DNA from 2 places in the Paenibacillus sp. 01T424 genome. Region 2 is predicted to be linked to the other one. Evidence: riboswitches for the same ligand, from Rfam matches in the RefSeq annotation. Region 2 holds a riboswitch; the other holds the start of a gene.
What was found. Region 2 has a riboswitch for ZMP and ZTP ahead of AC1DPK_RS16635 (IMP cyclohydrolase). Riboswitches for the same ligand answer to the same signal wherever they lie in the genome.
Positions count from the first base shown of each region.

Region 1 (4,513 bases), on a different contig from region 2:
TGAGCTTGCTGGCGAGCATGGCATTCGTATTTTGCGGCCAGGCGGCATTACGCGCGAAGCGCTTCAAGAAGCGGCACCCCATGCGTTGATTGATAGTGCCTCGATAGAAGAACCGGAGTCGGCTCCGCGATCACCAGGCATGAAATATACTCATTATGCGCCACAAGGGGAGCTTGAGCTTGTGCAAGGACATTTTGAAGCTGTCGCAGCTTACATTCAAGATCAAGTAGAAGCTGCAAAGATGCGCGGCGAGGTAACTGGCGTACTTGCTTTCGAAGAGAGATTGAATCGCTACGATGCAGATCATGTTTTCTCATTAGGCAGCGAGGCGGAGCTTGGCACAGCAGCGCATCAGCTTTATGCCGCATTGCGTGATTTTGACGGGGCAGGCGCTCAGCGTATTTGGGCAGAGGGCTGCACGGAGCATGGGATCGGCGCAGCGCTTATGAATCGGTTGGCCAAAGCGGCTGGAAACCGAATTATTCGTGTATAGAAAGTGTTCTAAGGGGAACGATCATTTTTGAAACTGAATTAGCTTGAAACCGCACTAGTATGTTTGTCCTCATGTCCGCATATGTTTGGTAAAGACTACAAGCGGACATGGGGGAGATAGGCTGTGATTGAAGCACAATTACAAGCTGGACAGTTTTTGACGCTGCTTATTATTGCGGTGGCACTCAGTCTAGACGCATTTTCTCTTGGGCTCGGCATAGGGCTCAAAGGCATAAGGCTGCGAGATATTTTGAAGCTGGGCATTGTAACTGCGTTGTTTCATATGATCATGCCGCTGGCAGGTATTTTTACAGGTCAATACGTGGGCTCCTTGCTTGGAGATGTAGCCACGACTGCGGCAGGCATTTTGCTAGTGCTGCTCGGCGGACATATGATTTATAGCTCGCTGCGCGGCGAGGCGGTTCAATCTTTTGACCATAAATCTTTTTGGGGCTTGCTCGTGCTTTCGCTTAGCGTCAGTATCGACTCGTTCTCAGTAGGCATTACGCTTGGGATGTTCGCTGCAAACATGTTGATGACGGTTTTACTTATCGGTCTGCTCGGCGGGCTGATGTCGATATGTGGTTTAATGCTGGGGCGTAAAGTCAGCGGTCAGCTTGGCGAATATGGCGAGGCCATAGGCGGAGGAATTTTGTTCGTGTTCGGCATCTTGTTTATCTTTTAGAATATAAGTAAGAAAGCAGAACAATATTGCAGTCTTATTTTAAATTTCAAGTCAAAGCTGCTTTAGCATCTAAGGAACGCTGCAGGTGTTTTCGCTTAATCGTTGAACAGCTTGGAATAACGTGCAAAAAGGAGTTGGCAGTGTGAAACGTATTTTATTTGTATGTACAGGCAATACATGCCGCTCACCGATGGCAGAGGCTATGCTTCGCCGAATGGCTGCTCTGAGAGGGATCACCGTAGCCGTTCGCTCCGCAGGCATATCTACTATTGATGGACTGCCTGTGTCAGCTCATGCTGTGGAGACTCTTAGGCAGCGGGACATCGAGCATAAGAGCACGTCGCTGGCGCTGACGAGCGAGGCGGTTGGTTGGGCTGATATTATTTTGACAATGACGGTCAATCATAAGCGCGGTTTGCTGCAATGGCATCCCGAAGCGGTCGACAAAATCTATACGTTAAAGGAATATGCAAATCAAGACGCTCAAGTGCTCGCGGATATTGAGGAGCTGGAGCAGCTCTATACAGAGCTTCATATGAAGCAGGCGCTTGGCCAACAGCTGACGACTGGCGAGAGAAGACGATTGCTTGAGCTGGAGCGTCGCATACCGAGCTTTGACATCGTTGATCCTTTTGGAGGCTCGCTTGCTATATACAGCAGCAGTGCTAACGAAATAGAGGACGCGCTCGTCAAACTGCTGGACAAGCTTGCCAAAAGATAAGTATTCAGGGTTGCAGAAGTCATTTTTGCTCCCGTTCGATTGATTTTTGCAGCTGTATAAGATATAATAAAATGACAATATACGGTTTCCGATGTAACTGGCGACGGAAGTGGGTAACCACGGTGGAGCATCGGAATATACGGCCGGTCGCCTGGGCAAAGAGCAGCATGCTAATAAGCATGTCTTGCTCTTTTTTCGTCTTTTTGGGCAAAAATAGGTATACTAGCACTGTGATGTTTCATTTCTAAGGAGGTCTTTTGCGTTGAAAATTGCTATTGGTGCTGACCATGCAGGTTATCGTTTGAAGGATGAAGTTGTACCGTTTCTTCAATCGCTTGGTCATGAAATTGAAGATCTTGGTTGCAACTGTGACCAATCCGTCGATTATCCGGACTATGCATTGCCCGTATGCGACCTTGTTACGAGCGGCAAAGCAGAGCGCGGTATACTCATTTGTGGAACAGGTATCGGCATGTCGATTGCGGCTAATAAAGTACGCGGCATCCGCTGTGCGCTTGTGAATGATATGTTCTCAGCCAAAGCCACTCGGGAGCATAATGATACTAATGTTTTGGCGCTTGGGGAACGAGTGATCGGTCCTGGAGTGGCACTCGAAATTATTCGCATATGGCTTGAAACGCCGTTCTCAAATGGAGAACGTCATGTCGGTCGTGTTAGTAAAGTGAAACAAATTGAAGAACAGTACAGCAGCCAGTCCTAATTAGGGGGCATTCGCAATGAACGTAGACGAAAACGTACAGCTAGGAAGCATTGCAGAACAGGTTGAGCAAATTGTTCGGGAACTGGCAGCGGCAGGCAAGCTTGGTATGAGTCAGCTGCTAGTAATCGGTGTAAGTACTAGTGAGGTGCTTGGTCATCGCATCGGGACTTCGGGCACCATTGAAACGGCTGCACAAATTTACGCAGGCGTTGAAGCGGTTCGCAGCGAAGTTGGCTTTATTCCCGTTTATCAATGCTGCGAGCATCTGAATCGCGCGCTTGTCATTGATCATGCTTCCGCAGAACGATTGGGGCTTGATATTGTAGGTGCAGTGCCAGTGCCTAAAGCGGGCGGTTCCATGGCAGCCTATGCCTATCGTCAGCTGAAGGAACCTTGTTTGGTGGAAACGGTGCAGGCGCATGCGGGCATCGATATTGGTGATACGTTTATCGGTATGCATTTGAAGCGGGTGGCTGTTCCCGTTCGTCCGACGATTCGTGAAATTGGCGGAGCGCATGTCACGATGGCTATCACAAGGCCAAAGTTAATAGGCGGCTCCCGAGCAGTATACGAGCTTAGCGAGAATCTAACGGTAGAGCAATCTGCTGGAACTTGCGAATAGTTGATTTATAGCCATAATTTTTTGATTTTCAGCGTCTAAAGGACACCGAAGACGTTTTTGCTTGATAAAGGGTATCTAATTTGAGGAGGAATTTAATCATGGAAAATTTGCGCAAACAAGACCCAGAAGTATTGAAAGCTCTAGGACTAGAACTTACTCGTCAACGTGACAATATCGAGCTTATCGCATCCGAGAACATCGTTAGCGAAGCGGTATTGGAAGCTATGGGAAGCGTTTTGACGAACAAATATGCAGAAGGTTACCCAAGCAAACGTTTCTATGGCGGTTGTGAGCATGTTGACATCGTTGAGGATATTGCCCGCAACCGTGCGAAAGAGCTTTTTGGCGCTGAGCATGCGAACGTGCAACCACACTCCGGCGCACAAGCGAACATGGCTGTTTACCTTGCAGCTTTGCAGCCTGGCGACACTGTGCTTGGTATGAATCTAGCACATGGTGGACATTTGACACACGGCAGCCCTGTTAATGCATCTGGATTGCTTTATAACTTTGTTGCATATGGTGTACAAGAAGATTCCTTCACTATTGATTATGAAGAAGTTCGCAAGCTTGCTTTCAAGCACCGTCCTCGTTTGATCGTTGCAGGCGCTAGTGCGTATCCGCGCACAATCGATTTCGAGAAGCTTGGCAAAATTGCTAATGATGTAGGCGCATTGTTTATGGTTGATATGGCTCACATCGCTGGTTTGGTTGCTGCAGGCCTTCACCCGAGCCCAGTGCCTCATGCGCATTTTGTAACAACTACAACGCACAAAACCCTTCGCGGACCTCGCGGCGGTATGATCCTTTGTCGCCAACCTTGGGCTGCTGCGATTGATAAAGCAGTTTTCCCAGGCTCGCAAGGCGGTCCTTTGATGCATATTATCGCTGCTAAAGCAGTAGCTTTCGGCGAGGCGCTTCAACCTGAATTCAAGCAATACGCAACCCAAGTTGTTAAGAACGCTAAAGTTCTTTCGGAAGAGCTTGTTGCAAAAGGCTTTAATATCGTATCTGGCGGAACAGACAATCACTTGATGCTGCTCGACACACGCAATCTGAACATTACAGGAAAAGTAGCAGAACATGTGCTTGATGAAGTAGGCATTACGGTTAACAAAAATGCCATTCCGTTTGATCCAACAAGCCCGTTTGTAACATCCGGTATTCGTATTGGTACACCTGCAGCGACAGCTCGCGGCATGGAAGAGAACGCAATGAAGGTTATTGCTGAGGTTATTGCACTTGTGCTTAACAGCCCTCAAGATCAAGAGG
Region 1 covers NZ_JBFTPZ010000064.1:504-5,016, reverse strand. The annotation lists gene AC1DPK_RS31135 (L-threonylcarbamoyladenylate synthase) at 1-493, shown strand, start outside; gene AC1DPK_RS31130 (manganese efflux pump MntP) at 617-1,177, shown strand; gene AC1DPK_RS31125 (low molecular weight protein arginine phosphatase) at 1,320-1,898, shown strand; ZMP/ZTP riboswitch at 1,982-2,062, shown strand; gene rpiB (ribose 5-phosphate isomerase B) at 2,161-2,619, shown strand; gene AC1DPK_RS31115 (TIGR01440 family protein) at 2,636-3,241, shown strand; gene AC1DPK_RS31110 (serine hydroxymethyltransferase) at 3,340-4,513, shown strand, end outside.
Region 1: another riboswitch for ZMP and ZTP. It lies ahead of rpiB (ribose 5-phosphate isomerase B); the one in region 2 lies ahead of AC1DPK_RS16635 (IMP cyclohydrolase).

Region 2 (4,513 bases):
GCTAACCATCTTTTGGATGTATTAAATTGTAATTTCATGTTCATTCCTCGTTTTCATCAAATTTTGTCGATGTGCCAAGTGTGAAATATGTATTCTCCACTAGTCGCTTCAAGATCTCGTGCAGGGAGCCGGTCATAAGAGACTGATCTGCCTCTTATGACCACCCCCATTTCATAACTCATAAATACGTATTTCTTGTTTCTAGCAGATTTCTTCTTCCGTCGTCGATGGTGCTGGCTGTTGACCTTCGGAAGACGAAGATGATGATGAAGAGGATGAAGCAGGAGCCTCTGAGGATGATGGTGCTTTCGGCTGTACCGCATCTTTTTTCACGAATGAGACCGATTTAGATGGTTTCTTTTCTTCTTTCGCAGCTGGCTCCGCTGGTTTCGATTGTGTTTCTTCTTTCGCAGCAGGTGCTGCTGCTTTTGGTTCTTCTTTTACAACGGCTGCTGCTTTAGGCTGGCTTTCTTCTTTTACAGTCGTTGCTGCTTTAGGCTGGGCAGCTTCTTTCGGCTGTGTTGCTGTTTTTTCAACCGATGTATTTGCTTTAGCCGCAGGCTCTTCCTTTGCTGCTGCCGCTTTAGCTGCAGGCGCCTCTTCCTTCTTATCTACAGCAAGAGTAACTTTGGATTTATCTTCTTGTTTCGCATCTGCTTTTTCTGCTTCAGGTTTATTTGCCTCTATCGTGTCCGCCGTTTTTGTTTGTGGTTGTTTTTCGCCTTCTGCTGCAGCTGTGTTTACTTCTGATTTTTTCTCTGTGTCAGAAACGGTAATGATTTTGGATTGATTCTCTTCCTTTGCTTCGGTAACAATTGCAGCGTTGTCCTTCACCGCAGGCGCACCTTGCGCCTGTTTGGCAGATACGACAACATAGGTTAGGGCTGAGAAGGCTACTGTTGCAGAAATTAATGTTAGTGTTAGTTTTTTCATGATTGTAAACATCCCTTTCGCTTCGCTCTTTGAGCTTTTTTGTTTTTTTGGATAAAAAAAGGAGACCCAACAAGGCGCAGAACTGCGCTCCTATTGAATCTCTGGTGGTCCAGTAGATTATCTTCTTTTGTCATCCTACAAAATGGTTTTTCAACTCACTTTGAATATATTCCTATATTATTCCTCAGAAACGACCCTGTCAACGATTATTTAAATTTTTCCCATCGTTTTTGTCGGAATTAATTATATAGACACTAAAACGTCTGATTTTTATTTATTATTTTAAATTCCACCTTACGATCATCGGTATGAATAAACTTCACAAGCAATGAAATTTTATGATCTGCGTTTATGCTGCTCCAGTAAAATCGAGCCGTTTCATCCATTGAATCAAATAAAGGAACCTCCAGCGGTTCACCTTCAAAAGATCTCAAAATACCATTTTCTTCACCTTTATAAGTGTGAATGCAATGACCTATCCCTTTTGTAAAAGAGTCGTAATGAAAGAAATGACGGATGCAAAATGACGGATCGTTTTGCCTTGTTTTCAAAATGGACAAGCTGTACACAGCTGATTCAGTATCAATAATACCGGAAATACGCGGTGTATAATGGGGAGCATCCGGTTCAAACTTTCTGCTTTTTAATGCATCTTCAAACGTTTCTTTTTTGCCATAAGCTTCATAGATGGTTTCCGTCTGATCTCCATTGGAAATGATGTCCATCCCATTAATACTCTTTATCGGATTATAAATAATCAATGAAGGGTCTTCCATTTTTGCCGCATCATATGCTCTATTTTTTACAAACTGCTCCTTACGCTCAAAGATTCGGTTGCGACTGTTCACGCTTCTGCCCATTATCCAATACACTTGAGCAAAATGTTTTCCTGACGGGCTCATCCCCATGATTATCGTTCTACCAGGATACGGATTATTAAATAACTGATCTTCATAGGACTGCAACATACTCACCTCAACCTTTTTATTTTATCTGAAAATAAAAAAAGCATTTGATCATTGATCAAATACTTTGCCCAGGCGTACGACATATGAAATAGGTGCTCCCTCGTGGTCATCCACGTTTACGCCAGTTGCACCTACCTAAAATTTACATTTATTATAGTTCGATATCGCCAATGAAATCAAGCTCATTTACAGACGAACTATGAAAGTTAACGCGTATATTTTCTAACGAACTGTATCGTGCATATTATGCAGAAAACAAAGCGCTGCTGGATTCGCAAGCTGGTATTTTGATTGTTGAGCAATGGAAAAAGGGCTGTTCCAAAAGTAGAAAAATCTACTTTCAGGACAGCCCTTCTCTTATTTATACCTTATTTCACTTCAATTGATTTAACTGCGCCATTGTCGCCTTTTACTTGTACATATTGACCAACCTTCAGCTGCGAGGAGTCACCTGTGATGACTACACTTGGGTCAATGCTGAATGTAGTGACAACTGCCTGTGAGTTTTCATATCGAGTAATGAGAGAAACCGTCGTCAATTTCGCCTGATTGTTGAACGTTAATGTATTAATAATTCCGTTCTCCGAGAAAGCTGTACTAACAGGAGCCGACTTCGTTACTTCAATAAATACGATACGATTGAGATACGTACGAACGAGTATCTCATCCCCTGCTCGGAGTGAGCTCACTGGCGATTTTTTATCATCTCGGAAAATAAACACATTCGAGTCTAATGCTAGTGAAACCTCCGTGTTATCTCCTTTAACAACCGTCAACTTGCCATCAGCAGGAGCTGCTTTTAGCTTGCCAGTAATGGCTTGTGCATCATGATTAGGCATTTCCGTATCTGTACGATCGAGAAGCGCTGCCAGCTCTGCACGGGTTACTGGTTGATTTGGACGGAACGTTTTTCCATTCTTATCATTGTAGCCGGTAATAATGCCTTTCTTCAAAGCAAGAGCAACATAACCTACAGATCCAGCAGGGATCTCTTTTGCATCCTTAAAGTCAAGCTTCGTATTATTGAGCGCCTTCGCTTCGTCTTCCAGTTTAAGCGCTTTTACGAGAAGAATCGTAGACCATAGTCTTGTTGCGTTTGCTTCCGGTTTCACTTCCGATTCAGTCTCAGAGAATAGATCGTTCTCCAGCGCTACTGCAACGTAACCAACAGCCCATGGGTATTTTTTTGCGATTTTATCCCCGTCATTAAATTGCAAATCCGTTTTCATTTTATCAGCTGATTCCGCTTGTGAGCGAAGACCCATCAATCTGACAGCAGCAGTCAACGTTTCAATACGGTTGATTTTTTGATTAGGCTTAAATGTACCATCCTCGTAGCCAGTAAATACGCCCTTCGACGCTAACCGCATAATGTATTCCATAGCCCACTTCAGATCGTCTTCATCTTGGAACTGCCATGTTACTTTATGTTTATCGTCCTTGTCATACTTGTCATCCTTGTCCTCATGACGGCCTTTATCATCATTACGATCGCCATCATGCCCTTTGCCTTTACCGCCATCTGCAAAAGCTGACGTCGCACCGCCTGCAAGCATTAGCAGCGCAAGCGAAGAAATTGCTGTCTTTTTCCACATGGTTTGTTTCATCAAGAAAGCCACACTCCTTTTTCGATTGCGGGTTTTGCCGCATTTTTTACCTTCGCCCATACGTTTCGGGAGAGGCAGATCGATTTAAGAGGGTGGCTTTCAAAATAAATTTTTATGATTGTTCCTTATCGGCCTCGCGTTTAGCTTTAAGCCACTTAGGAGCACCTTTGTTTTTACCTTCGCGCTTTCGCTCCACTTTCTTAGGAGCAGGCTTCGCTGCTGGCTTTGGTTTCGGCGGAGCAGCTACTGCTTTCGTCTCTACAAGCTTCGTTTGTTTCGGAGCAGCAGCTGCACTTTTGTTCTCTACAGCTCGCTTCGTTTGCAACGCTTCTGAGCGATCTGCAAGCTTCGCTTCATGACGAGCCGCAAACGGTTTTGTTGCTTCTCGCAGCTCTTCCTCGCTAAGAAGCTTTCCTCTGAACATTGTCCGTTCTGTCAATTCGATGCCCAGCTGCTTGCGGAATTTCTCCATAATAAACAGCTCCTGCGGCGTAACAATGGAAACGACTGTACCAGGACGTCCCATACGGCCCGTTCGTCCTGCACGATGCACGTAATGATCCGCATCCGATGCAGGATCAAGCTGAATGACGAGCGGCAGACCTTCAATATCAAGGCCTCTAGCCGCAACATCCGTAGCTAGCAGCAGTTGGCAGCGACCCTCGCGAAAACGAGTCAATGTTGCTGCACGGCGCTGTTTATCCGCATCCCCATACAAAGCCTCAACAGTAAAGCCTTCATAGCTTAGCTTCGATTCCCAGTTGGAAATGTTGTCGGTATCATTTAGGAAAAGCAGCGCAGAGGTTGGGTTCAGCAAGCGAACAAGTCTTCTTGCCGTATCGGTTTTATCACGCTTATCGCTAACGATAAAATAATTATCGATCGTTTGTGATACGGTATGCTCCGGCGTAACCTGAATACGTTCCGGGTTTTTCATCCAGCGTCCTTCAAAACGAGCCATTTGATCCGGATATGTCGCGGAGAAAAAAGCAATTTGGTGCTCTT
Region 2 covers NZ_JBFTPZ010000020.1:69,775-74,287, forward strand. The annotation lists gene AC1DPK_RS16625 (S-layer homology domain-containing protein) at 1-38, opposite strand, end outside; gene AC1DPK_RS16630 (hypothetical protein) at 202-933, opposite strand; gene AC1DPK_RS16635 (IMP cyclohydrolase) at 1,188-1,901, opposite strand; ZMP/ZTP riboswitch at 1,961-2,040, opposite strand; gene AC1DPK_RS16640 (S-layer homology domain-containing protein) at 2,270-3,508, opposite strand; gene AC1DPK_RS16645 (DEAD/DEAH box helicase) at 3,621-4,513, opposite strand, start outside.